DNA from 2 places in the Variovorax sp. UC122_21 genome. Region 2 is predicted to be linked to the other one. Evidence: riboswitches for the same ligand, from Rfam matches in the RefSeq annotation. Region 2 holds a riboswitch; the other holds the start of a gene.

Region 1 (15,798 bases), 3.2 Mb from region 2:
TGGCGACGCCGCAGTGCGCGCGCGCCGCGGCCGCGCCCGCGAAGCCCGAGCCCAGGCCGATGGGCACGAACAGCACGTCGGGCGGCGCGTGCTTCAACGCCGCGAAGAACTCGACGTACGCGGTCGACACGCCGCGCACCAGCTCGCGATGGAACGAGGGCACGCGGTGCAATCCGTCGCGCTCGGCCAGCACGGCCGCATGCTCCGACGCGGCCTGGAAGTCCTCGCCGTGCTCGACCAGCTCGACGCCGAGCGCGCGCATGGCGGCGTTCTTCTCGACCGAGTTGCCATGCGGCACCACGATGGTCGCGGCCAGGCCGTGGCGGCGCGCCGCGAAGCCCAGCGACTGGCCGTGGTTGCCGCGCGTGGCGCTGATCACGTGGCGCGCCTCGGGCCGTTCGCGCGCCAGCGTCTCGAAGTAGGTCAGGCCGCCGCGGATCTTGAAGGCGCCGACCGGCGTGTGGTTCTCGTGCTTGGCCCAGAGCTTCGCGCCCAGGCGCCGCTCGAGCAGCGGCCAAGCGTACTGCGGCGTGGGCGGCATCGCTGCGTGCACGGTGGCGAGCGCGGCTTCCATTTCTTCGCGGGTGAATCGCATGGGGGTCACCTTCTTTCGGTCAGCGCCACGCGCACCGCCAGCGCGGCCAGCACGCTGCCCATCACGTAGCGCTGCGCGCGCAGCCAGCCTTCGCTCTTCGACAGCACGGCCGTGATGCTCGCGGCGCCGACGATCATCGTGGTGTTGACCACGGCGCTGCTGGCCATCTGCGCGGCGCCGAGCTGCAGGCTCTGCAGCAGCACCGAGCCGCGCTCGGGATGGATGAACTGCGGAAAGAACGAGAGGTAGAACATCGCCACCTTCGGGTTCAGCAGGTTGGTGAGGAAGCCCATGCGGAACAGCTTGCCCGGCGGGTCGGCCGGCAGCGCGCGGGCCTCGAAGGGCGCGGCGCCACCGGGGCGCACCGCCTGCCACGCGAGCCACAGCAGGTAGGCCGCGCCCGCGAAGCGGATCGCGTCGAAGGCCAGCGGCACCGCGAGCAGCAGCGCCGTGAGCCCGAGCGCGGCGGCGCACAGGTGCACCAGGAAGGCCATCAGCACGCCGCCCAGCGAGATCAGCCCGGCACGGCGGCCCTGGATCAGGGTGCGCGACACGCAATAGATCATGTTCGGCCCGGGTGTGAGCGCGAGCAGCAGCGAGGCGAGGGCGAACCAGGCGATCTCGGTCAGGGTCAGCATGTCAGAGTCCTCGGGATTCCAGGGTGACGGGGCCGCGCGGCGTGTCGAACACGGCCACGAGGTTCGGTGGGCCGGCATCGACCTGCAGTGCGCGCAGGCCGATGGCCGAGAGCGCGGCCGACAGCGCCGGCGCGCGCGGATGCGTGGCATGCAGCGAGCGCAGTGCGAGGCCCGAGGCCGGCATGGCGTCGACCGGATGCACCGGGCCCCGACTGGATCAGCGTGGGCAGCGCGCCGTAGAACAGCCGCTGGCCGTCGTCGCGCACCGCGATCTGCCATTCGAGCCGGCCGGCCGCGGTGTCGCGCGAGGCTTCGAGCAACTGGCCGCGGTCGATGTGCGCATGCTCCTCGCGCGCCAGGGCCTGGATGGCGGCGCGCGCATCGGGCACGCGCGCCACGAAGTGGATCAGCCGCGGGCCGTGCTGCGCGAGCCCGGCCTGCAGTTCGGCATCGTCGAGGTCGAACCAGCGGCGCGTGTTCGGGCGCGACGGCGCCTGGCCCGGTTCGATCGCGATGATCTCGGCGTAGGCGCGCGGATAGGCCTCGCTCGCGACGTTCAGCAGCCGGTTGTGCGTGCCCATCAGCGGATGCGCGCCGCCGGGCGCGGGCACCACGCCCAGCGTGGCCTCGCACCAGGCCACGCCCTCGGCCAGCGAGGCGGCGGCGATCACGAGGTGGTCGACTTCGGCATGCATCGCGGTGTCTCCGTTCAGAGCGCGACGCGGCCGTCGACGCAGGTCACGGCATCGCCGCCGACCCAGATCCGGCCCTCGGCGTCGCGCTCGATATGGACGCGACCCGCGCGGCCCAGGCACTGGCCCTGCGCGGCCAGGTAGCGCGCGGGCATGTGGCCGTCGGCGATCAGCCATTCGGCCAGGCCCGCGTTGAGGCTGCCGGTGACCGGGTCTTCCTGCACGCCGATCGGCTCGGCGAAGGCGCGCACCTCGAGGTCGATCTTCGCGCCGTCGTCCAGCGGCACGGCGGGGCGGTTGCCGAAGGCGCGCGCCTCGCGGTTCGAGCGGCCGATCAGGAGCGAGGTGTCGTGCACCGAGGGCACGCCGGCCACGCCGGCCTTCACGCCCAGTTCCTTGAGTGCGCGATGGTCGGGCGTGAGCGCGAGCACTGCGTCGGCATCCTCGAGCAGCAGGCCGAACCAGACCGGGCCGTTGTCGAGCACCTGCGCGGCGATCACCTGCTGCGCCTTCAGGCCCAGCGCGCCGGCCACCTTGGCCAGCAGCGCGGGACTGGGCGCGCTGCGCTTGAGCGGCGGCGCCGCGAAGGCCAGCCGCGTGCCCTCGCGCCGCAGCGGCACCAGGCCGGCGCCGCACTGCTGCACCACCTGGCCGGGGGCCTTGGGCTTGCCGCCGGCCTGCAGCCAGGCATGGCAGCTGCCGATGGTGGGATGGCCCGCGAACGGCAGCTCGCCGCCGGGCGTGAAGATGCGCACCCGGTAGTCGGCCGCGGGGTCGGTGGGCGGCAGCAGGAAGGTGGTTTCGGACAGGTTGGTCCACTGCGCGAAGCGCAGCATGGCCGCATCGTCGAGCTCGCTGCCATCGATCACCACGGCCAGCGGGTTGCCGAAGTAGGGATGGGCGGTGAAGACGTCGACTTGCTTGAAAAGCCTGTCCTGAGCTTGTCGAAGGGGGGTTTTCATTTCTTACTCGAGAGGGAGATCGAGCACGCCGCGCGCGCCCGGACGGATGAGCAGGTCGTTGAACCAGCGCTCGACATTCGGCCAGCCGGGCCGGCGGTATTCGGCGGCCGGCAGGTTGAACCAGCGGTGCGCCTCGCAGCCGATCGGGATGTCGGCCATGGTGAAGCGCTCGCCGGCGATGTAGGGATGGCGCGCGAGATGGGCGTCGAGCAGGCCGAACAGCGCCTCGCTCTCGCGCACCGAGGCGTCGATCAGCGCCGGCTGGCGTTCCGCCGGCGGCGTGCGCACCCATTGCACGAAGGCATCGCGGCTCGCGCGGTTGAGCGTGGTCTGCTGCCAGTCCATCCAGCGCTCGGCGTCGAAGCGCGCGGGCAGGTCGGCCGGGTAGAAGGCGCCGTGCGAGTACTTGGCGCAGAGGTAGCGCACGATCACGTTCGATTCCCAGAGCACCACGCGCTCCGCGCCCTCGCCGTCGTCGATGGTGGGCACCATGGCGTTGGGATTCAGTGCCAGGTATTCCTCGGTCTGCACCACGCCGAAGCGGCCGCCGGCCTCGGTGCGCTGGAAGTCCAGCCCGAGTTCCTGTGCGCACCACACCACCTTGCGCACGTTGATCGAGCTGATGCGGCCCCAGATGTTGAGCATGTCGTCGTCTTTCCTTGAAGCTTGTGTGTTCGTGTTCGGGTCAGTCCCGCATGATGCGCGCGGTGCCCGAAACGCGGATCGAGCTGCCGGGCGCGGCCGGGATGTCGGCATGCAGGCGCGACAGCATGCCCATGTCCTCGCCCTGCACCACGTCGATCGCGCCGCCGTGCGGCCAGCCGATATCGCGCAGGTAGCCGGCCAGCGCGGCGGTGGCGGCGCCGGTCGCGGGGTCTTCGTAGACGCCGCCCGAGGCGAAGGGGTTGCGTGTGTGGAAGCGCTGTGCGCTCTCGGCATGCAGCAGCACGATGGTCGTGAGATCGAAGCGGGCCATCAGCGCGCGGCCGGCCTCGAGCTCGTAGTGCATCGCCGCCAGCGCCGCGCGGCTCTCGAGCGCCAGCACCAGGTGATCGGCGCCCGCATGGGCCACGGCCGGCGGGATGCGCGCGATCGAGCGCGGCCGCGTCGAGGCCGAACAGATCCAGCGCGGCCGACAGCAGGGCCGGCACGGCGGCGGCGCTGCGCGTGGGCGGCGACTGCAGCGCGGCCTCGACGGTGGCGCCGTTGCGGCGGCCCTCGACCGTGATCCGCGCCTGGTTCAGCGTGAGCGGAAACACGCCGTCGCCGTGCTGCAGCGCGAGCGCCGCGCCGAGCGCGATCGTCGCGTGGCCGCAGAACGGCACTTCGGACTGCGGCGCGAAGTAGCGCACGCGCCAGCCGTCGCCGGTGCGCGCGGCGAAGGCGGTCTCGGAGAAGCCCACGTCGGCGGCGATGCGCTGCATCTGCGCCTCGGGCGGCAGGGCCTCGGCGATGACGACGCCGGCTGGGTTGCCGCCTTGCTCGCCATCGGAGAAGGCCGCGATCTTCAGGACATTCATGGGGACCTCTTCAGCGCGGCACGGGCCGGTCGAGGAACAGCAGGCGCACCGCGAGCGCCAGCATCACGGTGGCGAGCAGGCCGCGCTGGAATTTCTCGGCGCCGGGGCGGCGTTGCAGCCAGCGGCCGACCTGTCCGCTGCAGGCGCCCAGCAGGGTGTTGAAGCCCAGCGCCGCCAGCGACAGCACGATGCCGAGCTGCACGAGTTGCAGCGGCACGCTGCCGCGCGCGGGATCGACGAACTGGGGCAGGAACACCATGAAGAACAGCAGCGCCTTCGGATTGACCAGGTTGTTCAGCAGGGCCATGCGCACGATGCGGCCGAAGCTGGCAGGCCGCGCCTGCACGCCCGGGCGCAGGCCGCCGCCGCTGCGCAGCGCCTGCACGGCGAGCCACAGCAGGTACAGCGCGCCGGCATAGCGCAGCAGGTCGAAGGACGGCGGCCAGGCGGCCACCAGCGCGGTCACGCCGGTGGCGGCGAACAGCGTGTGCACCAGGTCGGCGGCCGAGATCCCGAGCGCCGCCGCGAAGCCGCCGCGCGGGCCATGGGCCACGCCGTGCGAGAGCACGAAAGCCATGTTCGGGCCCGGCGACAGGAACAGCGCCAGCACCGCGAGCAGGAACAGCGAGAGGGTCGCGAGGCCGATCAAGGCTGGCTCCGTTGGCTGCGCGCGCTCAGATCTGCGCGGCCGCGAGCTGCTTGTCGCCGGCCAGCGCGAGCTCCTCGCGCACGGTCTGCGCCAGCGCGGCGATCGCGGTGTCGATCTCCTCGACGCTCGCGGTCACGAACGACAGCCGCAGCGTGCGCGCGTCGCCTTCGCCGGCATAGAAGGGCGCGCCGGGCACGAAGGCCACGTTGCGCTCGACCGCCTTGGGCAGCAGGGTCACGGTGTCGATGCCCTCGGGCAGGCGCGCCCACAGGAACATGCCGCCCTTGGGCGCGTTGAACTTCACGTCCAGGCCGGCCATCTCGCGCGTGAGCGCGGCGCTCATCGCATCGCGCTGGCGCTTGTAGAGCGCGCGGATGGTGGGCACGTGGCGCTCGAGGAAGTTGTCCTTCATCACGGCCGACACCATGCGCTGCGTGAAGATCGGCGTGTGCAGGTCGACCGCCTGCTTAGCCTGCAGCAGCTTCGGGTAGATGGACTTGGGCGCCACCAGGAAGCCCAGGCGCAGGCCCGGCGCCAGCACCTTCGAGAACGAGCCCAGGTAGATCACGCCCTCGGGGTTGCGCGCGGCCAGCGGCAGCGGCGGGGCTTCGTCGAACCAGAGCTCGCCGTAGGGGTTGTCCTCGACGATCGGCAGGCCGGCCTCGGCGGCGGCGGCCGACACGGCGGCGCGGCGCTCCTCGGTCATGGTGCGGCCGGTGGGATTCTGGAAGTTGGGCAGCAGGTAGATGAAGCGCGCGTCCTTGGCCTTGGCGACCAGGTCCTCGACGATCACACCGTCGTCGTCGCTGGCCACGCCCACGGGATTGGGCTCCATCGGGCCGAAGGCCTGCAGCGCGCCGAGGTAGGTCGGCGTCTCGACCAGCACCTTGCTGCCCGGGTCGATCAGCACCTTGGCGACCAGGTCGAGGCCCTGCTGCGAGCCGGTGGTGATCAGCACCTGCGAGGGATCGACGTTCCACGGCAGCATGTCGGCCACGGCCTGGCGCAGCGGCGCGAAGCCCTCGCTGGCGGCGTACTGCAGCGCGGCCTGGCCGTCGTTGTGCAGCACCTCGGCGCAGGCGTCGGCGAAGGCCTGGATCGGGAAGGTCTTGGGCGAGGGCAGGCCGCCGGCCAGGCTGATGATGCCGGGGCGCTCGGTGACCTTGAGGATTTCACGCAGCACCGACGGGTTCATCTTGGCGGCGCGGGCGGCGAGTTTCCAGTTCATGGGAGTCTTCTTTCTGACGGTGAGGGGCGATGCGAACGAACGGGGTGCGGATGCGAGGGTAAGACGGCGGGCGCGATCAGTCCACGGCGCCGACCGGCGCGCGCAGGACCGGGGCGGCGGGCGCCGCCGGCTGCGACAGCCGCTTGCCGACCACCACCGTGGCCACCACCGCGGCCGCGAAGCCCAGCGTGACCACGTCGAGCGGCTCGCCCAGGAGCGGGATCGACACCAGGATCGAGAGGAAGGGCTGCAGCAGCTGCGTCTGGCTCACGCGCAGCGCGCCGCCGAGGGCCAGGCCGCGGTACCAGGCGAAGAAGCCGATCCACATCGAGAACATGCCGACGTAGACGAAGCCCAGCCAGGAGGCGGTGGCGATCGGCTGCGTGGGCCACAGCGCGAGCGTGGCCGGCAGGGTGAGCGGCAGCGCCATCACGCAGACCCAGCAGATCACGCGCTCGGCGCCGAGCGCGGGCGTGACCTGCGCGCCGTAGATGTAGCCGAAGGAGGCGGCGATCACGGCGCCGACCAACAGCAGGTCGGCCCATTCGAAACCGAAGCCGTGGCCGTTCTGGCTCGCGCGCACCAGCGAGAACACCACCACCAGCAGGCTGCCCGCGACGGCGCAGAGCCAGAAGCCGAGCCGCGCGCGCTGGTGCAGCACCCAGGCCGCGACCGCGGCCGTGACCAGCGGCAGCAGCGCCGTCACCACCGCCGCATGGCTGGCCGTGACCACGCGCAGCGCATAGGCCAGCAGCAGCGGAAAGCCGATGCAGTTGCCGAGCACCGCGATGCCCAGCGGCCGCCACTGGTGGGGCGCGGGCCGCGGCGAGCGCGTGACCAGCAGGAACACGGCCGACAGCAGGCCCGCGAGCGCGGCCCGGCCGAGCGTGACGAACCACGGCGAGAGCTGCGGCTGCGCCTGCGTGCCGGTGGCCAGGCGCGTCATCGGCAGCGTGACCGCGAACAGCGCCACGCCGATCACGCCGAGCCACATGCCGAGGGTTTCGTCCTTGATCTTCATGGCGGACCTAGACGCGCAGCATCCACCAGGCGGTGAGCACCAGCACGGCGGCCATCGCACGGTTGAACCAGGCGAGGCGCTGGCCCTTCGACAGCCAGTCACGCAGCAGCGCGCCGGCCAGCGCATAGGTGAAGTTGCTCGCGAAGGCGTAGATCAGCATCACCGGCGCGACGATGGCGAAGCGGTGCAGCGGCTCGGCCTGGCCCGCGATCCAGCCGGCCACCAGCGTGAGCGCCAGCAGCCAGGCCTTGATGTTGAGGAACTGCAGTGCCACGCCCTGCACGAAGCCGACCGACAGATTGGCATCGTCGGCGCGGCCCAGCGTGGTGCTGGTGGCGAGCTTGAACGCGAGGTACAGCAGGTAGGCGATGCCCAGCGCCTTGATCGCCCAGCGCAGCGCGGGCGCTGCCATCACCAGCGCGCCGAGGCCGGCCGCGCACAGCGCGAGCAGCAGGGTCCAGCCCACGGGCACCGCGACCACGAAGCGCATCGCGCGCGGCAGGCCGCCGTTGGCCGCGAGGGTGGTCGACAGCGTGGTATTGGGGCCGGGCGAGAAGCTCATCGCCGTGGCCAGCACCAGCAGCGCGGTGAATTCTTGCCAGTTCATGACACACACTCTAAACTTTGGACCATTACAGTTCCAGTACAGATGGCCGTACACACAGCCAATCTGTATCGGGCTTGCGTACAACACAGATCGAACGCCGATGCTGACACGAACCTCGTCCCAGTCGCTGACCGCCCAACTGGCCGATCGCCTGGCCGAACGCATCCGCAACCGGCTGCTGCTGCCGGGCGCGCGGCTGCCCTCGGTGCGCGAATGCGCGCGCCAGCAGGGGGTGAGCCCCTACACCGTGGTGGCGGCCTACGACCAGCTGCTGGCGCTCGGGCTGGTGGAGGCGCGGCGCCAGCGCGGCTTCTTCGTGCGCGATTCGGGCCGCGATCCTGCGCGCGACCCGGCCCAGCCGCCCGGCGACCCGCTGCAGGTCAGCGCGATGTCGATGGTCACGCAGATGATGGCCTCGCGCACGCCGGCCGACGCCAGCTCGCTGATCCGCAGCATGTTCCACCGCCCGAGCGACAAGCCGCAGCCCGGCATGGGCGTGTTCCCGCCCGACTGGCTCGATTCCTCGTTCATGCCGACGGCGGTGCGGCGCATGACCAGCACCGCGATGCTGCAGGAACTGTCGCTGCAGTACGGCGAGCCCGCGGGCGACGCGGCGCTGCGGCGCAGCCTGTCGCAGAAGCTGGTGGGCATCAACGTGCCGGCCGCGCCCGACCAGATCGTGACCACCATCGGCGCCACCCATGCGCTGGACATCGTGAGCCGCACCATGCTGCGCGCCGGCGATCCGGTGATGGTCGAGGAGCCCGGCTGGGCCCTGGAGTTCGCGCGGCTCGAGGCGCTGGGCATGCGCATCCTGCCGGTGCCGCGGCGCGCCGACGGGCCCGACCTCGACGTGATGGCGCAGTACTGCGCGCTGCACAGCCCCAAGCTGTTCGTCAGCGTGAGCGTGCTGCACAACCCGACCGGCTACAGCCTGTCGCCCGAACAGTGCGCACCGCGTGCTCAAGCTGGCCAACGAGCACGACTTCCACATCGTCGAGGACGACACCTACAGCCACCTCGCGCCCGAGCACGCCACGCGGCTCAGCGCGCTCGACGGGCTGCAGCGCACCATCTACGTCAGCGGCTTCGCGAAGATCCTCGCGCCCAACTGGCGCATCGGCTTCCTGGCCGCCTCGCCCGCGCTCAAGGAGCGGCTGCTCGAGACCAAGCTGCTCGCCACCCTGACCTCGCCCGCGCTGTTCGAACGGGCGCTCTCGTGGTGCATCGACCAGGGGCAGCTGCGGCGCCACGCCGAGCGCGTGCGCATCCGCCTCGAGGGCGCACGGGCGCGTGCCGCCAAGCTGGTGCTGGCGCACGGCTGCACCTTCGCGTCCGAGCCCGCGGGGCTGTTCGGCTGGGTCGATACCGGCGTCGACACCGACATGCTGACCCAGCGCATGCTCGACCAGGGCTACCTGCTGGCGCCGGGCTCGCTGTTCCATGCGCGCCGGCCGCCGACCACGCTGATGCGCATCAACTTCGCGAGCTCGCAGGACGCGAGCTTCTGGAAGGTCTTCGCCAGGACGCGCGACGAGCTTTGAGCCGGGCGAGGCGGGCCCTGCCTTGGAGTAAGCTGGCAGCACAACACCCGCCCGACCGGAGACCGCCGCATGAACAAAGCCAGCCAACCCTTCGATTTCAGCCAGTTCGTACCCGGCTTCGACTTCCTCAAGAACCTCGCGGCCGGCGCGACCGGCGCCGGTTCCGTGTCCGGCATCCCGAGCCTGGCGAGCTGGGTGGCGCCCACCATGAGCGTCGAGGAGGTCGACAAGCGCATCCAGGAACTCAAGACGGTGCAGTACTGGCTCGAGCAGAACGGCCATGCGCTCAAGGCCACGATCCAGGCGCTCGAGGTGCAGAAGATGACGCTGTCCACCCTGCGCGGCATGAACGTGCGCATGGAGGACCTCGCGGGCGCGTTCACGCGGCAGGCGAACGCGGCGGCCGCGGCGGTCGGCCCGGCGCCGGCGGCCCCGCCGGCCGCGGCGCCCGAACCCGAGGTCGAACTCGAGGACGAAGAGGAACTCGACACGGAGGAGGAAGAAGAGGAGGAGGCACCGCCGCCGCGCCGCAAGGCTAGGCCGGCCGCCAAGGCCTCCTCGGATGCCGCCGCCGGCGGCGCGGTCGACCCGCTCAAGTGGTGGGGTTCGCTGACCGAACAGTTCCAGCAGATCGCGAGCACCGCGCTGCAGGACGCGGCCCAGCTCAAGATGCCCGCCGTGACCCAGCCGCTGGCCGACGCCGTCGGCAAGGCCATGGGAACCCCGAGCGCCTCGCGCAAGTCCACCCCCCGCAAGGCCTCCACGGCCGCCAAGCGACCGGCGGCGAAGAAGCCGGCCGCGGCGCCCGCGGCCCGCAAGCGAACGGGCGGCCGACGCTGAGCCGCCTTGTCCTGAACATCGAACGAAGCAGGTTGGCACGATGAAGTTGTTTCCCTCCGGTCACGCCACCCATCCGCAATGGCGCATGGCGGCCGGCCTCGTGCTGGCCCAGCTGCGCGCGCAGATGGCGTTGCCCGACTACGCCTCGGCACCCACCCTCGGGCTGCTCTACATCACCGACCACTATGCGGTCGACGCGCGGGAGATCCTCGACCACCTGAGCGCCGAGCTGCCCGAGGTGACCGACTGGGCCGGCACCGTGGGCGTCGGCGTGTCGGCCAACAATGCCGAGTACTTCGACGAGCCCGGCCTGAGCCTGATGCTCTGCGCCCTGCCGAGCGACCAGTACCGCGTGTTCTCGGGCGTGGCGCCGCTCGCCAGTTCCGAGATGAGCGGCTTCGAGGCCCACACGGCGCTGGTGCATGCCGATCCCGCCACCCCCGACCTGACCGAGCTCATCGGCGAGATGGCCGGGCGTACCGACACCGGCTACCTGTTCGGCGGCCTCTCCTCGGGCCGCGGCGGCGCGCTGCAGTTCGCGGTCGGCGGCAACGGCAACATCCGCGGCCAGGGCGCGGCCGGCGGCGTGTTCTCGGGCGGCCTGTCGGGCGTGGTGTTCGGCGAGGGCGTGCGGCTGGTGTCGCGCGTCACGCAGGGCTGCCAGCCGCTGCGCTCGGGCAGCGCGCGCGAGCGCGCGATCACCGAGGCCGACGGCAACCTCGTGCTGCAGCTCGACGGCGAGCCCGCGCTCGACGTGCTGCTGGCCGACCTGCAGGTCTCGCTCGAGCGGCCGCAGGAAGCCATCGAGGCCGTGCGCGCCACCCTGGTGGGCCTGGTCGATGCCGGCAGCGACGGCATCCGCCGCACCGGCGACCTCGGCGCCGACGTGCTGGTGCGCCACATCATCGGCCTCGACCCCACGCGCCGCGGAATCGCGATCGCCGACGTGGCCGAGGCCGGCATGCGCCTGAGCTTCTGCCGCCGCAACGCCCAGGCCGCGCGCGCCGACCTGATGCGCATCTGCGCCGAGATCCGCGAGGAGCTCGAGCCCGAGGAACAGACCCTGGCCACCGCGCGCGCCGTCGCCGCCGGCGAGGCCGAGGCGGCGCCGCATCCCGCGCGGCGCATCGCCGGCGCCGTCTACGTGAGCTGCTCGGGCCGTGGCGGCCCGCATTTCGGCGCACCCGGCGCCGAACTGCAGATCGTGCGCCACGCGCTGGGCGACGTGCCGCTGGTCGGCTTCTTCGCCGCGGGCGAGATCGCGCGGCACCACGTGTATGGCTACACGGGGGTGCTGACGGTGTTCACGGCGGACGACTGAAATCGGGATCGGACAGCCGAACGCGGAAGGAAGACCAAGCAGCGCGGAAGTCGCGAAGAAAACCATCAAGAAATTCTTCTTGACGGTTTCTTCCGCGTCCTTCGCGAAACCTTCGCGTCCTCTGCGTGCGGCAGTCCGCTTTCCGGGCCTTAGCTCAATGCGGGCCGTGCCATTCCGGTCACGGGCCTGGGCAGCCCCGTGAACGCGAAATCCACCTCCGGCGCCAGCCCGCTCACGATGCGCGCGATCGACTTGCCCGAGCCGCAGGCATGGGTCCAGCCGAGCGTGCCGTGTCCGGTGTTGAGGTAGAGGTTCGCGAGTTTCGTGCGGCCGATCAGCGGCACGTTGCTCGGCGTGGCCGGGCGCAGGCCGGTCCAGAACTGGGCCTGGGCGGTGTCGCCGGCGCCGGGGAACAGCTGCTCGACGCGGCGTACGATGGCTTCGCAGCGCACGCGGTTGAGGTCGCGGTCGTAGCCGTTGAGCTCGGCCGTGCCGGCGATGCGCATGCGGTCGCCCGATTCCGAGGTGTAGCGCGAGAACACCAGCTTGTATTCGTCGTCGGTCAGCGAGACCTGGTAGGCCTTGCTCGCGTCCTTCACCGGCAGCGTGACCGAATAGCCCTTGGCCGGATAGATCGGCAGCCGGATGCCCAGCGGCGCCGCCAGCAGCGGGCTCAGCGAACCCATCGCCATCACGAAGGCATCGCCGCGGATGCGCTGGAAGCGGCCCTCGGCGTCGGTGGCCTCGACATGGTCGATCGCGCCGCCCACTTCGCGCAGCGCGGTGATGGTGTGGCTCATCAGGAACTTCACGCCGGCCTCGGCCGCGCGCTTCGCGAGTTCGCGCGCGAAGCGGTTGGCGTCGCCCGATTCGTCCTCGGCCGTGTAGGTGGCGCCGGCCAGTTGCGGGCGGATGTGGGCCAGCGCGGGCTCGAGCTTCACGGCCTCGTCCGCCGAGATCACCTGGCGCTCGCAGCCCAGCGCGCGCATCTGCTCGGCGGGCGCGAGGGCGCCGTCGAACTCCTTTTGCGTCGTGTAGAAGTGCAGGATGCCCTGCGTGCGCTCGTCGTAGCGGATGCCGGCGTCGCGGCGCAGCTGCTGCAAGGTGTCGCGGCTGTAGGTGCCCAGGCGCACGATCTGCTCGATGTTGTGGCGCGTGCGCGCGGGCGTGCACTCGCGCAGGAACTGCAGGCCCCAGAGCCACTGGCGCATGTCGGCGCGGATGCGGAACAGCAGCGGGGCGTCTTCCTTGCCCAGCCATTGCAGCACCTTGAGCGGCGCGCTGGGATTGGCCCAGGGCTCGGCATGGCTCACCGAGATCTGGCCGCCGTTGGCGAAGCTGGTTTCGGCTGCCGGGGTGGCCTGGCGGTCGATCACGGTCACGTCGTGGCCGAGTTGCTGGAGGTAGTAGGCCGAGGTCACGCCGAGCAGGCCGGCGCCCAATACGATCACGCGCATTTCAAGTACCTTTCGAGGTCGAAGCGCTTGAACGGCGTGAAGGTCGTGCTACTGAATAGATAGCGCGCAACCGGACGGCCGTCCAATTGCCGCTCCCCCTGTCCTCGGTACCTGAGAGTTTCATCCGTTGCACCTCGCAACGGACTTGCTCCTTCGGCGCAGCACGACCGCGATGGGCGTTGGTGCTGGCTCTCCAGACGGCGTTTCAGTGGTTGCAGTACAGGCCCCGCGCGAAGCGTGGAGCCGACCTGAGCGTTTATGGGAGTTTGCGCCTTCGGTGGGGCTGCCTGCGCGATGCATGCGGCCCGCTCTCCTGCAATGGGTGGCGATTGTAGGCGCGCCGCACACACCCGCCAACCGGAGGATTCGGCCTTGCGCACGGGTGGGATAATTCACGCCCGGCCGCGCCCGCGCGGCTTCGACCCAACAACTCAGCAATCACACAGCACAGGGGACCCCATGATCCTGGTTACCGGCGGCGCCGGCTTCATCGGCGCCAATTTCGTCCTCGACTGGATCGCCCAAGGCGACGAACCGGTCGTCAACCTCGACAAGCTCACCTACGCCGGCAATCTCGAGACCCTGGCCTCGCTCAAGGACGATCCGCGCCACATCTTCGTCCAGGGCGACATCGGCGACAGCGCGCTGCTCGACCGCCTGCTGGCCGAGCACAAGCCGCGCGCGGTGGTCAATTTCGCGGCCGAATCGCACGTGGACCGCTCGATCCACGGCCCCGAGGATTTCGTGCAGACCAACGTGCTCGGCACCTTCCGCCTGCTCGAGTCGGTGCGCGGCCACTGGAACGCCCTGCCGGCCGACCAGAAGGCGGCCTTCCGCTTCCTGCACGTGTCGACCGACGAGGTCTACGGCTCGCTCTCGAAGACCGACCCGGCCTTCACCGAGGAGAACAAGTACGAGCCCAACAGCCCGTACTCGGCCAGCAAGGCCGCCAGCGACCACCTCGTGCGCGCCTGGCACCACACCTATGGCCTGCCGGTGCTCACCACCAACTGCTCGAACAACTACGGCCCCTTCCATTTCCCCGAGAAGCTGATCCCGCTGATGATCGTCAACGCGCTGGCCGGCAAGCCGCTGCCCGTGTATGGCGACGGCATGCAGGTGCGCGACTGGCTCTACGTCAAGGACCACTGCAGCGCCATCCGCCGCGTGCTCGAGGCCGGCCGGCTCGGCGAGACCTACAACGTGGGCGGCTGGAACGAGAAGCCGAACATCGAGATCGTGAAGACCGTCTGCGCGCTGCTCGACGAACTGCGCCCGCGCGCCGACGGCAAGGGCTACGCCGAGCAGATCGCCTACGTGACCGACCGCCCCGGCCACGACCGCCGTTACGCCATCGACGCGCGCAAGCTCGAGCGCGAGCTCGGCTGGAAGCCGGCCGAGACCTTCGACACCGGCATCCGCAAGACGGTCGAGTGGTACCTCGCCAACGGCGACTGGGTGCGTAACGTGCAAAGCGGCGCCTACCGCGCCTGGGTCGAGAAGCAGTACGACGCGAAGGCCCCCGCATGAAGCTGCTGCTGCTGGGCAAGGGCGGACAGGTCGGCTGGGAACTGCAGCGCAGCCTCGCGCCGCTGGGCGAGTTGGTCGCGCTCGATTTCGACAGCACCGATTTCCACGCCGACTTCAGCCGGCCCGAGCAACTGGCCGATACCGTGCGGCAGGTGCGCCCCGACGTGATCGTCAATGCCGCCGCCCACACCGCCGTCGACAAGGCGGAGAGCGAGCCCGAGTTCGCGCGCAAGCTCAACGCCACCTCGCCCGGCGTGGTGGCGCAGGCCGCGCAGGAGATCGGCGCGCTGATGGTCCACTACTCGACCGACTACGTCTTCGACGGCAGCGGCAGCAAGCCCTGGAAGGAAGACGATGCGACCGGGCCGCTGAGCGTCTACGGCAGCACCAAGCTCGAGGGCGAGCAGCTGGTGGCGCGGCACTGCGCGAAGCACCTGATCTTTCGCACCAGCTGGGTCTATGCGGCGCGCGGCGGCAACTTCGCCAAGACCATGCTGCGGCTGGCCAAGGAGCGCGACAAGCTGACCGTCATCGACGACCAGTTCGGCGCCCCCCACCGGTGCCGAGCTGCTGGCCGACATCACGGCCCATGCCATTCGCGCCACCTTGCAGGACCCTTCCAAGGTCGGGCTCTATCACGCGATCGCGGGCGGCGAGACCAACTGGTACGACTACGCGCGCTACGTGCTCGAACTCGCGCAGCAGGCCGGCGTCGAGCTCAAGGCCGGGCCGCAGCAGGTCGAGGCGGTGCCTACCAGCGCCTTTCCCACGCCGGCCACGCGGCCGCACAACTCGCGCCTCGATACGAGCAAGCTGCAGGCCGCCTTTGGCCTGGTGCTTCCGCCGTGGCAGAACGGCGTCGCGCGCATGCTGCGCGAAATTCTCTGATTCACAGGAAAGCAGAACCCCCATGACGCAACGCAAAGGCATCATCCTCGCCGGCGGTTCCGGCACCCGGTTGCACCCGGCAACGCTCGCCATGAGCAAGCAACTGCTGCCGGTGTACGACAAGCCGATGATCTATTACCCGCTCAGCACGTTGATGCTCGGTGGCATGCGAGAAATTCTCATCATCAGCACGCCGCAGGACACGCCGCGCTTTCAGCAATTGCTGGGCGACGGCAGCCAGTGGGGCATCAACCTGCAGTACGCGGTGCAGCCGAGTCCCGATGGGTTGGCGCAGGCCTTCATCAT
Region 2 (15,798 bases):
GCTGCTCGATCTCGAAGGCAATTCGCGCCAGTTCGAATCGCTGGACTTGCATGGCCTGCCCGTGACCCTGGTGCCGGCCCGCGTGGCGCGCGTGCCGCCCGCCATGCGCGGCGTGCAGGCGATGCTGGTGCGGCCCGATGCCTATGTGGCCTGGGCCGGCGCGGACGTAGCGCGCGCCGCCGAGGTCGAGGCCGAACTCTCGCGCTGGATGAGGAGGTGATGCGATGAAGAACGACGACAGGCCATTGCTGATCGCGGGCGGCTGGGTGCTGAGCATGGACCCGGACATCGGCGAGCTGCGCCGCGGCGATGTGCTGATCGAGGGCGAGCGCATCGTCGCGATCGCGCCGCGCATCGATGCCCCCCAGGCCGAACGGATCGAGGCGGACCGCATGATCGTGCTGCCCGGCTTCGTCGACACCCATCGCCACACCTGGCAGAGCTGCGTGCGGCATCGCTATGCCGACATCGATTCGCAGATCTACTTCGCCGAGATGCTGGGCGCCAAGGGCGCGGCCTACCGTCCCGAGGACGTCTACACCGGCACCTTGCTGGGCGCGGTCGCGGCGCTCGACAGCGGCATCACCACCATGCTCGACTGGTCGCACGTGCAGAACAGCCCCGAGCATTCCGATGCGGCGATCGCGGCGCTGCGCGACGCCGGCATCCGCGGCGTGTTCGCGCACGGCTGGCCGCTGGTCGACGGCGCCTCGTGGATGTTCGGCAGCGAGCGCGGCCATCCGCAGGACATCAGGCGGCTGCGTGAGCGCTACTTCTCGAGCGACGACCAGCTGCTCACGCTCGCGATGGCCGCGCGCGGCCCCGAGATGGCGCAGCGCGAGACCTGGCTCGGCGACCTGCGGCTGGCGCGCGAACTCGGCATCCGCTCGAGCATCCACATGGGCGCCTACGCGCGCAACGCCGCCGTGCGCGGCATCGCGCAGATGCACGAGGCCGGCGTGCTCGGCGACGACCTGACCTTCGTGCACTGCTGCTGCTCGCACCATGACGAGTTCGCGATGATGGCCGACGCCGGCGTCAGCGCCTCGCTCGGCGTGCACTGCGAGCTCAATGCGCAGGGCATGGGCGACATCCCGTTCGACCGGCTGCTGGCCGTGGGCATCCGGCCCAGCCTCAGCGGCGACACCGAGACCAAGTGCGCGGGCGACATGTTCACGCAGATGCGCCATGCCCTGGCGTACTACCGCTCGTGGATGGGCGGCGGCCATTCGAAGACGACGAACGCTCCGGCGACGCTGGGCCTGCGCGACGTGCTGGGCTTCGCCACCGTGGCCGGCGCGCAGGCGAACGGGCTGGCGCACAAGGTGGGCTCGCTCACGCCGGGCAAGCAGGCCGACGTGGTGCTGATCCGCGCCGACGATCTGAACCTCGCGCCGGTCTCCGACGCGGTCGGCGCGGTGGTGCTGGCGGCCCATCCGGGCAATGTCGACAGCGTGTTCGTCGCGGGGAGGCCGGTGAAGCGCGACGGCCGCCTGCTCGATGTGGACCTCGATCGGCTGCGGCAGCGCGCGGCGGATTCGCAGGCCTATGTGCTGGGGCTGCAATGAGCGCGCCGCTCGATCCCGAGCTCGCCGCGATCGTCGCGGCGATGCGCGCGAACAAGGCACCGCCGCCGTTCTCCGGCACGCCCGGCGAGGCGCGCGAACGCATGCGCCGCGCGGTGATGGCGGCGCGCGGGCGCACGACGCTGCCGGTCGTGGCTTCCACCGAGGACCGCATCGCCGAACACCAGGGCCTGCGCGTGCCGGTGCGGGTCTACCGGCCCGTCTCGGCCGACGCTGTGCTGCCCACCGTGGTGTTCCTGCACGGCGGCGGCTTCGTGCTCGGCAGCGTCGAACTGATGGACGACATCGCGCGCAAGCTCTGCCGCGACGTCGAAGCGGTGGTGGTCTCGGTGGACTACCGGCTGGCGCCCGAGCATCCGTTCCCGGCCGCGCACGACGATGCGCTGGCCGCGACCCGCTGGGCGCTGGACCATGCGGAAACCCTTGGCGGCGATCCGTCCCGGGTCGCCCTGGCCGGCGAAAGCGCGGGCGCCAACCTGGCCGCCTGCGCCGCGCTGGCGCTGCGCGGCCATGCGCGGCCGCTGGCGGCCCAGCTGCTGGTGGTGCCGGGCCTGGACATGGCGCGCGACGTGGCCGCGATCGAGGCCCGCGGCATCGACTACCCGATGCTCGCGCCCGCCGACCTGCGCGAGATCGCCCGGCTCTGCATGGGGGCCTCGGCCCACCGCGCCGCCGAGGTGCCGCCGTCTCCGCTGCGCGCGGCGAACGTCGCGGACCTACCGCCGACCCTGATCGCCGTCGCCGGCCACGACCCGCTGCGCGAGGAAGGCCTGGCCTACGCGCACCGGCTCGAGGCGGCCGGCGTTCCGACCCCGGCTGCTGGCCTTCGACGACATGTTCCACCCGTTCTTCGGCTTCTTCGCCCACTCGGCCGCCGCCGGCCGGGCCCACGACGCCATCTGCCGATCACTGTCGGACCGGCTGCGCGACCGCGGCTGAAGCCGCCCGCAATCCACTACACTCGCCCGGGTCAGGAGAGAGCCCCGCACGGGGCCGCCGAAGGCGCAGGGGAACCCCCGAACGCTCAGGCAAAAGGACTGACACAGCGCCGGCCTTCGCGGGACGGCGTTTCCTTGCTGGAGAGAGGCCGGTGCCGCAGGCGCCCGGTCCACCGAAGGAGCAAACCCCGATCGTGGGGCGAATCTCTCAGGTAAAGCGGACAGCAGGGGTGGCCCCATGGCGCGAGCCATGGCATTCGATTGCTGCCCCCAGGAGTGCCCCGTGGCTGCTTCCGCCCCCGAATCCGAACTGCTCAAGACCCCGCTGCACGCGCTGCACCTGGAACTCGGCGCCCGCATGGTGCCGTTTGCCGGCTATTCGATGCCGGTCCAGTACCCCGCCGGCCTGATGGCCGAGCACAAACATACGCGCGCGGCCGCGGGCCTGTTCGACATCTCCCACATGGGCCAGCTGCGCCTGTCCGGCCCCGATGCCGCGGCCGCCTTCGAGACCCTGATGCCGGTCGACGTGATCGACCTGCCCGCGGGCAAGCAGCGCTACGGCCTGCTGCTCGACGACCAGGGCGGCATCCTCGACGACCTGATGTTCTTCAACGAAGGCAACGGCTCGCTGTTCGTGATCGTCAACGGCGCCTGCAAGGTGGCCGACATCGCCCACATCCAGCAGAGGATCGGCCAGCGCTGCCAGGTGCAGCCGCTGCCCGAGCAGGCGCTGCTCGCGCTGCAGGGCCCGCAGGCCGCGGCCACGCTGGCGCGGCTGTCTCCCGGCATCGAGCGTTTCGTGTTCATGACCGGCGGCGCGGTGCAGATCGGCGGCATAGCCGCCTTCGTCACGCGCAGCGGCTACACCGGCGAGGACGGCTTCGAGATCTCGGTCGCCGCGAAGGACGCCGAGGCGCTGGCCCGGCTGCTGCTGGCCCAGCCCGAGGTCGAGCCCATCGGCCTGGGCGCGCGCAACTCCCTGCGGCTCGAGGCCGGCCTGTGCCTCTACGGCAGCGACATCGACACCAGCACCACGCCGGTCGAGGCCTCGCTCAACTGGGCGATCCAGAAGGTGCGCCGCACGGGCGGCGCGCGCGCGGGCGGCTTCCCCGGCGCCGAGAAGATCCTGGCCCAGCTCGTGGCGGCCACCGGCGCGGCCGGCCATCTCGACCACGACACGCTCAAGCGCCGCCGCGTCGGCCTGGTCGCGCTCGAGCGCATCCCGGTGCGCGACGGTACGCCGCTGCAGTCCTTCGAGGGCCAGGACATCGGCCAGGTCACCAGCGGCCTGCTGGGCCCGACGGCCGACCGGCCGGTCGCCATGGGCTACGTGGCCACCGCCTTCGCCGAGCCCGGCACCCGGGGTGCAGGCCATCGTGCGCGGCAAGCCGGTGCCGATGGAGGTGTCGACCCTGCCCTTCGTGCCGACGCGCTACTACCGCGGCTGACGACCGGACATCCGGCGGACCGCCGTCGCGGCTAACCTACGCCCCGGCATCGGCCACTTTTTATCCACGAGGAGTTTTTCAACATGACCATCAAGTACACCAAGGACCACGAATGGGTGCAGGCCGAGGGCGGCAACGCCACGGTCGGCATCACCGTCCATGCGCAGGACGCGCTGGGCGACGTGGTCTTCGTCGACCTGCCCGAGGTCGGCAAGAGCTTCGCCCAGGGCGATGTCGCCGGCGTCGTCGAATCGGTGAAGGCCGCGGCCGACGTGTTCATGCCCGTCTCGGGCGAGATCACCGAAGTCAACGAAGCGCTGCGCGCCGACCCCTCGCTCGCCAACAGCGCGCCGCTGGCCGAAGGCTGGTTCTTCAAGGTCAAGCTGTCCGAACCGGCGCAGCTCGACGCGCTGATGGACGAAACCGCCTACGGCAAGTTCGCCGAAGAAGCCTAAGTTCCGAAATCGGATTGCCGGACGCAGAGGACGCGAAGGTTTCGCGAAGAACGCAAAAAGGAGAACCGGCTTCGGCATCGCCCTCTGCCTGGTTCTTTTTTCATCGAATTCTTTCGCGCCCTTTGCGTAACCTTCGCGTCCTCTGCGTCCGGAAGTCCGCTCCCCCCGCCCCTTCCTCCCCTGCCCGCCATGCCCACCCCCGCCGCCCTGCCCACCCTGCAAGAACTCGAGAACGCCGAGGAATTCATCGCCCGCCACATCGGCATCGATGCCGACGACGAGGCGCGCATGCTGCCCGTGATCGGGTCGGCCACGCGCGCCGAACTCATCGACGGCATCGTGCCCGCGGCGATCCGGCGCAGCAAGCCGATGCGGCTGCCGGCACCGGCCGCCGAGGCCGACGCGCTGGCCGAGCTCAAGGCGATCGCGGCGAAGAACAAGGTGTTCCGCAACTTCATCGGCCAGGGCTACTACGGCACCCACACGCCGGGCGTGATCCTGCGCAACATCCTCGAGAACCCGGCCTGGTACACGGCCTACACGCCCTACCAGGCCGAGATCTCGCAGGGCCGCATGGAGGCGCTGGTCAACTTCCAGACCATGGTCTGCGACCTCACGGGCATGGCGATCGCCAATGCCTCGATGCTCGACGAGGCCACCGCGGCCGCCGAGGCGATGACGCTGGCCAAGCGCAGCGTCAAAAGCAAGAGCAACGTGTTCCTGGTCTCGGGCGACTGCCATCCGCAGACCATCGAGGTGGTGAAGACCCGCGCCGCGCCGCTGGGCATCGAGGTCAAGGTCAGCACCGCTTCGGAAACCCTGCCGCACCTGATGGCCAGCGGCGAATTCTTCGGCGTGCTGGCGCAGTACCCGGCCACCACCGGTCACGTGCACGACCTGCGCCCGCTCGCGGGCCATGCGCACCAGTACGGCGCGGCCTTCTGCGTCGCGGCCGACCTGCTGGCGCTGACCCTGCTCGCGCCGCCCGGCGAATGGGATGCCGACATCGTCTGCGGCACCACCCAGCGCTTCGGCATGCCGCTGTGCAACGGCGGCCCGCACGCGGCCTACCTGGCCTGCCGCGACGATTTCAAGCGCTCGCTGCCGGGCCGCCTGGTCGGCGTGAGCGTCGACACCCATGGCCGCCCCGCCTACCGCCTCGCGCTGCAGACGCGCGAGCAGCACATCCGGCGCGAGAAGGCGACCTCGAACATCTGCACCGCGCAGGTGCTGCCCGCGGTGGTCGCGAGCATGTACGCGGTCTACCACGGCCCCGACGGCCTCACGCGCATCGCGCAGCGCGTGGCCGCGCTCACCGCCATCCTCGCGCGCGGCCTGGCCCAGATGGGCCGCGAGCCGGTCAACGAGACCGCCTTCGATTCGCTGACCATCCGCACCGGCGAGGACACCGCGAAGATCCTCGAGCGCGCGCAGGCCGCCAACGTGAACCTGCGCCAGCGGCTGCAGCAGCACCTTGGCATCTCGCTCGACGAGACCAGCACGCGCGCCGACGTCGAGACCCTGTGGGCGCTGTTCGTGCCCGCCGGCACGCCGATGCCGCGCTTCGAGGAGCTGGCCGCCAACACCGCGCCGCGCATCCCGCAGGCGCTGCGCCGCGCGAGCGCCTTCCTCTCGCATCCGGTGTTCAACACCCACAAGAGCGAGACCGCGATGCTGCGCTACATCCGCAGCCTGTCGGACAAGGACCTCGCGCTCGACCGCAGCATGATCCCGCTGGGCAGCTGCACCATGAAGCTCAACGCGACCAGCGAGATGATCCCGATCACCTGGCCCGAGTTCGCGAACATCCATCCCTTCGCGCCGGCCGAGCAGCTGCAGGGCTATGCCCAGCTCGACGCCCAGCTGCGCGCCTGGCTCTGCGAAGCCACCGGCTACGCGGGCATCAGCCTGCAGCCCAATGCCGGCTCGCAGGGCGAGTACGCGGGCCTGCTGGCGATCCGCGCCTTCCACGAGGCCCAGGGCGAAGGCCACCGCAACATCTGCCTGATTCCCTCGTCGGCGCACGGCACCAATCCCGCGAGCGCGCAGATGGTGGGCCTGCAGGTGGTGGTGACGGCCTGCGACGCGCAGGGCAACGTCGACCTCGACGACCTGAAGCGCGCCTGCGAGAAGCACGGCAGGAACCTGGCCGCGGTGATGATCACCTACCCGAGCACGCACGGCGTGTTCGAGACCCGCGTGAAGGAGCTGTGCGAGCTGGTGCATGCGCACGGCGGGCGCGTGTACGTCGACGGCGCCAACATGAACGCGCTGGTGGGCGTGGCCGCGCCGGGCGAGTTCGGCGGCGACGTGAGCCACTTGAACCTGCACAAGACCTTCTGCATCCCGCACGGCGGCGGCGGCCCGGGCGTGGGCCCGGTCTGCGTGGTCGAGGATCTCGTGCCCTACCTGCCGGGCCATGCGACCGCGGGCGTCTCGGGCCATGGCGTGGGTGCCGTGTCGGCCGCGCCGCTGGGCAATGCGGCCGTGCTGCCGATCAGCTGGATGTACTGCCGCATGATGGGCGCGAAGGGCCTGCAGGCCGCGACCGAGACCGCGATCCTCAGCGCCAACTACATCAGCGCGCGGCTCAAGGACCACTATCCCACGCTGTACGCGAGCCCTAACGGCCACGTCGCGCACGAGTGCATCCTCGACCTGCGCCCGCTCAAGGACACCAGCGGCGTCACCGCCGAGGACGTCGCCAAGCGCCTGATCGACTACGGCTTCCATGCGCCCACGCTGAGCTTCCCGGTGCCTGGCACCTTGATGGTGGAGCCGACCGAGAGCGAGCCGCTGGCCGAGCTCGACCGCTTCATCGAGGCGATGATCGCCATCCGCGGCGAGATCCGCCGCATCGAGGAAGGCGTCTGGCCGAAGGACGACAACCCGCTCAAGCACGCGCCGCACACGGCCGCGAGCCTGCTCGGCAGCGAATGGGGCCATCCCTACGCGCGCGAACTCGGCGCCTTCCCGCTGGCCGGGCTCAAGGACGCCAAGTACTGGCCGCCGATCGGCCGCGTCGACAACGTCTACGGCGACCGCAACCTGTTCTGCAGCTGCGTGCCCGTGGGCGAGTACCAGGAAACCGAAGCGGCCTGAGCCGCGACAGGCCGCCGGACGCCGTATGGACCCCGGCGAGATCGCCTCGCTCAAGTCGCGCTGGCGCGGCTGCGTCTGGGCCCACACGCTGAGCGACGACGAAGCCGAAGTGCTGCTGCCGCAGCTGCGCTTCGTCGAGCTCGCCGCGGGCCAGGCCATCTGGCACCGCGGCGATTCGGCCGAGCACTGGGTCGGCATGGGGCGCGGCAGCATGAAGCTGTGCACCACCTCGGCTTCGGGCAAGCCCGTGACCTTCATGGGCCAGGCCTTCAGCTGGGTCGGCGAGGTCGAGCTGATCCGCAACGAACCGCGCTTCTGCGACGCGGTGGCGCTGTCCGACGCGGTGGTCATCAAGATGCCGAAGGCGGCCTTCTTCCACCTGCTCGACGGCAACCGTGCCTTCAACCGCTTCGTGCTGCAGCTGCTGAGCGAACGGCTCACGCAGTCGATGGCCGTCACGCTGTCGGACCGCACGCTCGACCCGGTCGCCAAGGTCGCGCAGAGCCTGGCCTCGCTGTTCAGCCCCGCGGGCTTTCCGCCGCGCTCGCTCGAGCTGCAGGTGTCCCAGGCCGAGCTCGCGCTCTACTGCAACATGTCGCGCCCGCGGCTCAACGCGGCGCTGCGGCGGCTCGAGGCCGAGGGCCTGCTCACCCTCGGCTACCAGGTCGTGACCTTGCGCGACCTCGATGCGCTGCGTGCCTACCGCGCCGTGCCCTCGGCCGCCAGCGGCAGCCACACGCGGCCCGAGACCGCATAGGCGTTGTCGCCGGCGATGCCGGCCACCGGCGCGCCCGACGCGGGCGCCCAGACGTACTGCGCATGCGTGGCGAACAGCGCCACGCCGAGCTCGTCGCCGGGACGCAGGCGCGCGGCCACGCCGCCGAGCGCGATGCGTTGCCGCCCCGGCGGCGCGGGCACCACCTGGTCCGACAGCAGCATCAGCTCGCCGTTGCGGCGCAGCGCGAGCCCCACCAGCGCCACGCCGGGTCCGCCGGCCGCCCGCACGTCGAGCTCGGCCTCGGGCACGCCGGCCAGCACCGCGCCGCGCGGCGCATCGGTCGGCAAGGGAACGAAGACCGGCGCCGACGAACCCGCGCGCACCTCGGTGCGCGCGAGGGCCGCGCTTGACTGCGCCGCGATCGGTGCCGCGCCCTCGAAGGCCGTGCCGTCGTCGAGCGCGATGCACAGCTGGGGCACCGAAGGCGCGGCCGGCTCGATGTCGCGCAGCCTGGCATCGAGCCAGCCGAGCATCGCGTCCATCGCATCGACATTGCCGCAGCGCGCCGGCTTGTCGCGCTGCCCCGCGCGCGGATTCACATGGCCCGAGCGCAGCACCATGAGCCGCACGTCGCCGCCGCCGGCCTTGAGCTGACGCCAGTTGCGCAGGCCCTCGCCCATGTCGAACAGCACGTCCTCGCTGGCCTGCACCACCAGCGCATCGACGCGGCGCGACGGCTGCCCCGCCCAGCTCAGGCCCGAGGGCCCGTGCGCCTGGTAGGCATCGCGCAGCCGCCGCGCATCGGCGCCCATGTCGTTCCAGGCCCAGGCACCGGCCTTCGGCGCCGTCTCGCACAGCGGCCGCAGCAGGCCGCCGTCGCGCACCTTGCCGCGCTGCGCCATGAAGCATTCGAACTGCACGAAGCCCTGCTTGAGCACGCCCTGCGGCGCCAGCGAATGCTGCAGGTCGTACCAGGTCATCGACGGGATCGCGGTTGCGATGCGCGGCTCGAGCTGCGCGAGCTGCATCTGGTAGCCGCCACCGTACGAGCCGCCGATGGTGCCGATGCGCGGCCTGCCGTCCGCGCCCTTGCGCAGCGGCAGCTCGCGCTCGGCCCAGTCGATCAGGCTGCGGATGTCGGCGATCTCGGCGCGCGGGTCCATGATGCGGCTGTCGCCGCCGCTGTCGCCGTGGCCGCGATGGTCGAAGCTGATCACCGCATAGCCGCGCTCGACCAGCGTGGGCACGAGGCGGTCGACGCGCGACCAGTAGCTCGCGCCCGGATCGGTGTCGCGCGGCGGCAGCTCGCGCAGCCGGCCGAGGCCGAAGCCGCTCGCATGCAGCACCAGCGGATAGCCGCCCTCGGGTTTCGCATCGGGCAGAAACAGCGTGAACGCGACCTTGGTGCCCTTGGCCGCATCGACGCCCGCGAGCGGATCGGGCACCGTCGATTGCACCGCATGCTGCTGCACGGTGGCCGCGTGCGCCGCCGGCAAGGCCATGCAGGCGGCGGCGCACAGCGCGATGGCGTGGATCAGGGTCTTCATGTCTCGTTCGTTCCTCGTCGTGTCTTTCGAAGCACGCGACTCTAGGAACGACGAGCCATGCTGTTTGTCCCCGTGGGAACAGATGCAACACGGTGGCTTCTGGCGGTCCTAGTGGTTAACACCGCCTCGATTCACATTCATTGACGGATTGAAAACTTCGCACTTAGAATTTCGGCGCAGGTTCAGATTTAAAGACCATCTGTGAGATGGCTTTGTCGCGCCTGCATGGTTTGCATCGTCTTCTTGCGGATTATTCCAATGGAGACAACTGTGCAACCCAACGTGCTCAAGATCCGCGGCATCGACGATGTCATCGCCTACCTGGATTCACGCCAGGGCATCAAGGGCCGGGCCGCCGTCATCTGGTGGCTCGCACTCGGCGGACTGTTCCTCGACGCCTTTTCCAATTCCGCACTGAGCGCGGGCCTCGGGCCCATGACGCGCAACCTCTCGCTGAGCGCCGCGCAGGTCGCGCTGATGACCTCGATGGCCTCGTGGGTCGCGATCGCCTTCAATCCCATCGGCGGCTGGATGGCCGACCGCTGGGGCCGCATCCGGCCGCTGATCCTCGCCAAGGTGCTGGCCGTCACGGGCGCGGTGATCGTGGTGTTCGCGCCGGGCTTCGAGACGATCCTGGTCGGCCGCTTCTTCGTGGGCGCGGCCTACGGCATCGACTTCGCGATCGCGATGGCGGTGCTGGCGGAGTTCACGCCGGCGCGCTTCAAGAGCCGGCTCAACACCTGGCAGGGCATGTGGTACCTAGCCGTGTGCAGCAACCTGCTGCTGGCGCTGATGTTCTATTCGTGGAACGTGGGCGACTCGATCTGGCGCTACTCGGTGGCCGCCACCGCGGTGTTCGGCCTCGCGATCCTGCTGCTGCAGTTCGCGCTGCTGGTCGAGAGCCCGGTCTGGCTCGCGCGCAAGGAGCGGCTCGACGAGGCCGCCGCCGCCATGAGCCGCATCTATGCCGAGCGCTTCGCCGCCGCGCCGCGCCACGAGCGCGTGCCGGTCACGAACCAGGCCCGCCGCGGCGCGGCCAACGTGCTGCTGATCTTCCGCGGCGTCTACCTGCCGCGCACCATCCTCGCGGCCACGGTGCAGATCGGCCAGTCGATCCAGTACTTCGCGGTCGGCTGGTACCTGCCGCTGATCAGCGCCACGCTGTTCGGCAAGGACTTCGCGCAGGCCACCATCGGCGCGCTGGCCTTCAACGTGTTCGGCATCTTCGGCGGCTTCCTCTCGCCATGGATCGGCCGCAAGCTCGGCCTGCGCCGCGCCTCGGCCTTCGGCTTCGCGATGGTGTTCCTCATGCTGCTGACGCTGGGCCTGTTCCATGGCCGCATGCCGTTGTGGCTGGCGGTGGCGGTGCCCTCGCTGTTCATCCTGTTCCATTCGGGCGGACCGGGCGCCAACGGCAAGAGCCTGTCCTCGCTGTCCTTCCGCAGCGAACTGCGCGCGGGGGCCAACGGCATCATCGGCGCGCTCGGCTCGATCGGCGCGGCGCTGGGCCTTCTGGTGTTCCCGCTGTTCCGCGAGAAGTACGGTCTCGAGCACACCTTCCTGATCCTCTCGGTGGTGCCGCTGATCGCGAGCGCGATCTGCTTCGCGATCCGCTGGGACCCGACCCGCACTGGAATCAACCCCGACAACGAAGCCGGCGCGCCGCAGTTCAAGGACGACGCGCGCACCGGCATCCCCTCCGATTCGCTCCAACCCTCCCTGGGAAAAATGAACCGATGAGCTCCACCACCGAGGACGTGATCCTCTCCATCGACGAAGGCACCTCGGGCACGCGCGCCGCGGTCGTCGGCCGCGACGGCCACGTCTCCTGCCTCGAGTACGCGCCCCTTTCGGTCGACACGCCGCGCCCCGGCGTGGTCGAGCAGGACGCCGACGCGATCCTCGCGAAGACCCTGGCCGTGTGCCGCGCCAGCGTGGCGCGCGCGCCGGCCGAGGGCAAGCGCATCGCCGCGCTCGCCATCGCCACCCAGCGCTGCTCGGCCGTGCTGTGGGACACCCGCACGGGCCGCGCGCTGGTGCCCGTGATGGTCTGGCAGGACACACGCCATGTCGACGAACTGGCGCGCCTCGCGCCCGAGTGGGACGCGCCGCTGATGCGCCAGCTCGGCCGCCCGGTCGGCGTGCGCTCGCCCTACCTCTGGGCCACGCACCACCTGCGCGACACGCCGGCCGTGGCGCATGCCTTCGAGCAGGGCCGGCTCGCCTTCGGCACCATCGACAGCTGGCTGCTGTGGCACCTGTCGGAGCGGCGCGAATGCGTGACCACGCCGACCAACGTGACCTCGGGCAATGCCTACGTGCTGGCCGAGCACCGCTACCAGCTCGAATGGATCGACACCCTGGGCTTTCCACGCGCGCTGCTGCCCGCGCTGCGCGAGGATGCCGGCGACCTGGGCCGCACGCGCGCCGAGCTGCTCGGCATCGCGGTGCCGATCCTCGCCTGCGCGGGCGACCAGCATGCGGGCGCCGTCGGCCTGGGCTGCCTCGACCGCGCGCAGGCCATGTGCGTGCACGGCACCGGCAGCTTCGTCGACGTGATCACCGGCACCGTGCCGCCCCTCGACGCGGGCCTGCATCCGGGCACGCTCGCCATGACGGCGCGGCGCTCGGGCGGCGTCTCGCACTTCGCGGTCGAGACCTATGTGGCCACCACCGGCTCCGCGCTCAACTGGGTCTGCGAGAAGCTGCAGTGGTTCGAGAACGCGGCGCAGATCGGCGCGCTGGCGGCCGAGGCCGCGAGCGCGAACGGCGTCAGCTTCGTCCCCGCCCTCACGGGCCTGCGCGTGCCCGCGATGGAGCCGGCCGCGCGCGCCTCGCTCACCGGCATCTCGATGGCGACCACGCGCGCCGAGGTGGCGCGCGCGGTGCTCGAGGGCATCGCGCATTCGGTGGCCGCGTGCATCGCGGCCAACGAGCAGGTCTCGGGCCTGCAGGTGTCCGAACTGGTGGTCGGCGGCGGGCTGTCGGGCAGCTCGACCCTGCTGCAGATCCAGGCCGACCTCAGCGGCATGCCGGTGCGCCGCATGGCCGAGACCGAGCGCGCGAGCCTGCGCGGCGCCGCCTTCCTCGCGGGCGCCTCGGGCCTGCTGTGGCCCTCGCTGCAGGAGGCCCGCGCCACGCTGGCCACCGACGCGGTGTTCGAACCCGCGATCGGCGCCGACGAGCGCGAGGCCCGGCGCGCGCAATGGCAGGCACGGGTCGACTCCGAGCTCGCGCATGCGCAGCGCTTCAAGAACCCACCACTTTCCACCACGCCAGGAGAACATCCACGATGAGGGTCCTGCCATCCCTTCGACCGGCCAGGGACCGCGCCGAGATGACGGCCACCGAGCCCCTGCGCCTGCACCGCCCCGACCTGATCGCGCGCCTGGGCGACGAGCACTTCGACATGCTGATCGTCGGCGGCGGCATCACCGGCGCCTATGCCGCGCTCGATGCCAGCCTGCGCGGCTACCGCGTCGCGCTGGTCGAGAAGGACGACTTCGCCTTCGGCACCTCGTCGAAGTCCTCGAAGATGGTGCACGGCGGCCTGCGCTACATCGAGCAGGGCAACCTGGGCCTGGTGCGGCACTCGCTGCTCGAGCGCCAGCGCCTGCGCCGCAACGCGCGCCACCTGGTGCAGCGCCTGCCCTTCCTGTTCCCGGTGATGGAGCGCGAGGGCGTGTTCGACAAGCGCCTGGCCAAGGCCTTCGAGAGCCTGCTGTGGACCTACGACATCGCGGGCGGCTGGCGCGAGGGCATCCTGCACCAGAAGCTCAGCAAGGCCGAGGTGCTGTCGCACTGCCCCACCTTCCGCGAGGAGCACCTGACCGGCGGCTTCATGTACTTCGACGCGCGCGTGGACGACGCGCGCCTCACGCTCAACGTGGCGCGCACCGCCGCCTTCCACGGTGCCGCGGTGCTCAACCATGCGAAGGCGATCGAGATCACGCGCGACGCGCACGGCAAGGTCGACGGCGCGATCGTGCAGGCCGACGGCGGCGAGATCCGCGCGCGCGCCCGCGTCGTGGTGATGGCCACCGGCGTATGGCTGCGCGACTGGGACGGCCGGCGCAAGAACGAGGAGAAGACGCTCAACGTGCGCCCGGCCAAGGGCGTGCACGTGGCGATCCCCTGGCTCAAGATCCGCAACGACTGCACCGTGACCATTCCGGTGCCGGGCCGCAACCGGCGCGCGACCATCACGCGCTGGGGCAACGTCTCCTACCTCGGCACCACCGACGAGGACTACGAGGGCAACCTCGACGACGTCTGCTGCACGCGCGAGGAGCTCGACTTCCTGCTCGAGGGCGCGCGCTCGGCGCTCAAGACCGACCTGCGCGCCGAGGACGTGGTCGGCAGTATCGCGGGCTGCCGTCCGCTGGTGGCGCCGCCCGGCGGCAAGACGCTCGAGATCAAGCGCAACCACGAGATCCGCACCGCCTCCGACGGGCTGCTGACCATCGTCGGCGGCAAGCTCACCACCTCGCGCCACATGGCCGAGCAGACCATCGATGCCGCGCAGAAGGTGCTGGGCCGGCGCGCCGGCTGCACCACCAAGTCGGCCTTCCTGCTCGGCGCGGCCGGCTACGACGCGCAGGCGATCACCGCCTCGGGCGGGCTCTCGGCCCACCTGGGCGAGCGCTACGGCACCGAGGCGCGCTTCGTCAGCGACATCCTGCAGGACGACCCCAGCCTGCAGAAGCCGATCGTCGAAGGCCTGCCCTACAGCGAGGCCGAGATCGTCTACGCGGTGCGCCACGAACTCGCTCGCACCGTCGACGACGTGCTGTCGCGGCGCATCCGCGCGCGCCTGATGGCGCGCGACGCCTCGGGCCGCGCCGCGGACCGCGTGGGCGAAATCCTCCAGGCCGAACTCGGCCTGTCCCCCGCCGAGACGGCGCAGCAGGTCACCAGCTACCGCGCCGCCCTCGCACACGAAAAATCCATCCTCATGGGAGAAAGCAGATGATCAGCAAGGACGCCATCCAGCGCGGCTACAACCGCCGCAACTACATCGTCGGTGCGCACACGCCACCGGCCTATGCGAAGACCATCGCGGCCACCGACGGCCCGGCGGGCCTGCAGCGCGCGCCGATCGCGGTGCCGCTCGCGCAGCTCGAGGCGCTGCGCCAGGTCGCCGACGAGGTGCTCACCGCCACCGCCGACGTGGTGGCCTGGACGCGCGACTGGTGGGCCGGCTCCATGGTCAGCGAGACCGGCGGCCGCCCCGCGACGCCGCAGGCCGCGATCGTGCGCGTCTCCAGCGTCGAGCAGATCCAGGCCGTGATGCGCATCGCGCACGCGGCATCGATTCCCGTCACCGTGTCGGCCGGCCGCAGCAACGTGACCGGCGCGGCGCTGCCGGTGCGCGGCGGCATCGTGCTCGACGTCTGCGAGCTCAACAGATTCATCGGCTTCGATGCCGAGAGCCAGATCGTCGAGGTCGAGGCCGGCATGTTCGGCGACGTGTTCGAGGAGACCATCCAGCGCGACCACCGGATGACCATGGGCCACTGGCCCTCGTCCTTCGGCATCAGCACGGTCGGCGGCTGGGTCGCCTGCCGCGGCGCGGGCCAGCTCTCGACGCGCTACGGCAAGATCGAGGACATGGTGTTCGGCATGGACGTGGTGCTGGCCGACGGCAGCCTCGTCACCGTGGGCGGCTACTCGCGCGCCGCGGTCGGCACCGACCTGCAGCAGTTGTTCATCGGCTCCGAGGGCACGCTCGGCGTGATCGTGCGCGTGCGGCTCAAGCTGCACCGCCTGCCCGACTACGGCCGTGCCATCGCCTTCAGTTTCGACAGCTTCGCCACCGGCCTCGAGGCCTGCCGCCAGATCATGCAGCGCGGCGCCAACCCGGCCGCGCTGCGGCTGTACGACGCGCTCGAGAGCAAGGTGCAGTTCGAGCTGGCCGACACGCACGTGCTTCTGATCGCCGACGAGGGCGCGCCCGAGATGGTCGACGCGGTCATGGCGATCAGCGAGCGCGCCTGCCGCG

The links. Region 2 has a riboswitch for glycine ahead of gcvT (glycine cleavage system aminomethyltransferase GcvT). Riboswitches for the same ligand answer to the same signal wherever they lie in the genome.
Region 1: linked by a shared signal. The riboswitch ahead of ACHMXE_RS38970 (D-amino acid dehydrogenase) and the one ahead of gcvT (glycine cleavage system aminomethyltransferase GcvT) in region 2 are both predicted to bind glycine.

Annotation. Positions count from the first base shown of each region.
Region 1 is NZ_CP172004.1:5,563,477-5,579,274, reverse strand. It holds gene ACHMXE_RS39035 (threonine dehydratase) at 1-595, opposite strand, end outside; gene ACHMXE_RS39030 (LysE family translocator) at 601-1,233, opposite strand; partial or broken gene ACHMXE_RS39025 (VOC family protein) at 1,235-1,928, opposite strand; gene ACHMXE_RS39020 (PhzF family phenazine biosynthesis protein) at 1,943-2,887, opposite strand; gene ACHMXE_RS39015 (glutathione S-transferase family protein) at 2,891-3,532, opposite strand; partial or broken gene ACHMXE_RS39010 (PhzF family phenazine biosynthesis protein) at 3,573-4,407, opposite strand; gene ACHMXE_RS39005 (LysE family translocator) at 4,418-5,056, opposite strand; gene ACHMXE_RS39000 (PLP-dependent aminotransferase family protein) at 5,082-6,284, opposite strand; gene ACHMXE_RS38995 (DMT family transporter) at 6,361-7,305, opposite strand; gene ACHMXE_RS38990 (LysE family translocator) at 7,313-7,912, opposite strand; partial or broken gene ACHMXE_RS38985 (PLP-dependent aminotransferase family protein) at 8,013-9,456, shown strand; gene ACHMXE_RS38980 (PhaM family polyhydroxyalkanoate granule multifunctional regulatory protein) at 9,526-10,296, shown strand; gene ACHMXE_RS38975 (FIST N-terminal domain-containing protein) at 10,337-11,617, shown strand; gene ACHMXE_RS38970 (D-amino acid dehydrogenase) at 11,767-13,074, opposite strand; glycine riboswitch at 13,163-13,281, opposite strand; gene rfbB (dTDP-glucose 4,6-dehydratase) at 13,534-14,604, shown strand; partial or broken gene rfbD (dTDP-4-dehydrorhamnose reductase) at 14,601-15,492, shown strand; gene rfbA (glucose-1-phosphate thymidylyltransferase RfbA) at 15,515-15,798, shown strand, end outside.
Region 2 is NZ_CP172004.1:2,364,569-2,380,366, reverse strand. It holds gene ACHMXE_RS23535 (FAD-dependent monooxygenase) at 1-220, shown strand, start outside; gene ACHMXE_RS23530 (amidohydrolase family protein) at 225-1,568, shown strand; partial or broken gene ACHMXE_RS23525 (alpha/beta hydrolase) at 1,565-2,338, shown strand; glycine riboswitch at 2,548-2,632, shown strand; glycine riboswitch at 2,653-2,759, shown strand; partial or broken gene gcvT (glycine cleavage system aminomethyltransferase GcvT) at 2,775-3,975, shown strand; gene gcvH (glycine cleavage system protein GcvH) at 4,059-4,430, shown strand; gene gcvP (aminomethyl-transferring glycine dehydrogenase) at 4,620-7,532, shown strand; gene ACHMXE_RS23505 (Crp/Fnr family transcriptional regulator) at 7,558-8,289, shown strand; gene ACHMXE_RS23500 (alpha/beta fold hydrolase) at 8,232-9,797, opposite strand; gene ACHMXE_RS23495 (nitrate/nitrite transporter) at 10,068-11,537, shown strand; gene ACHMXE_RS23490 (FGGY family carbohydrate kinase) at 11,534-13,093, shown strand; gene ACHMXE_RS23485 (FAD-dependent oxidoreductase) at 13,090-14,769, shown strand; gene ACHMXE_RS23480 (FAD-binding oxidoreductase) at 14,766-15,798, shown strand, end outside.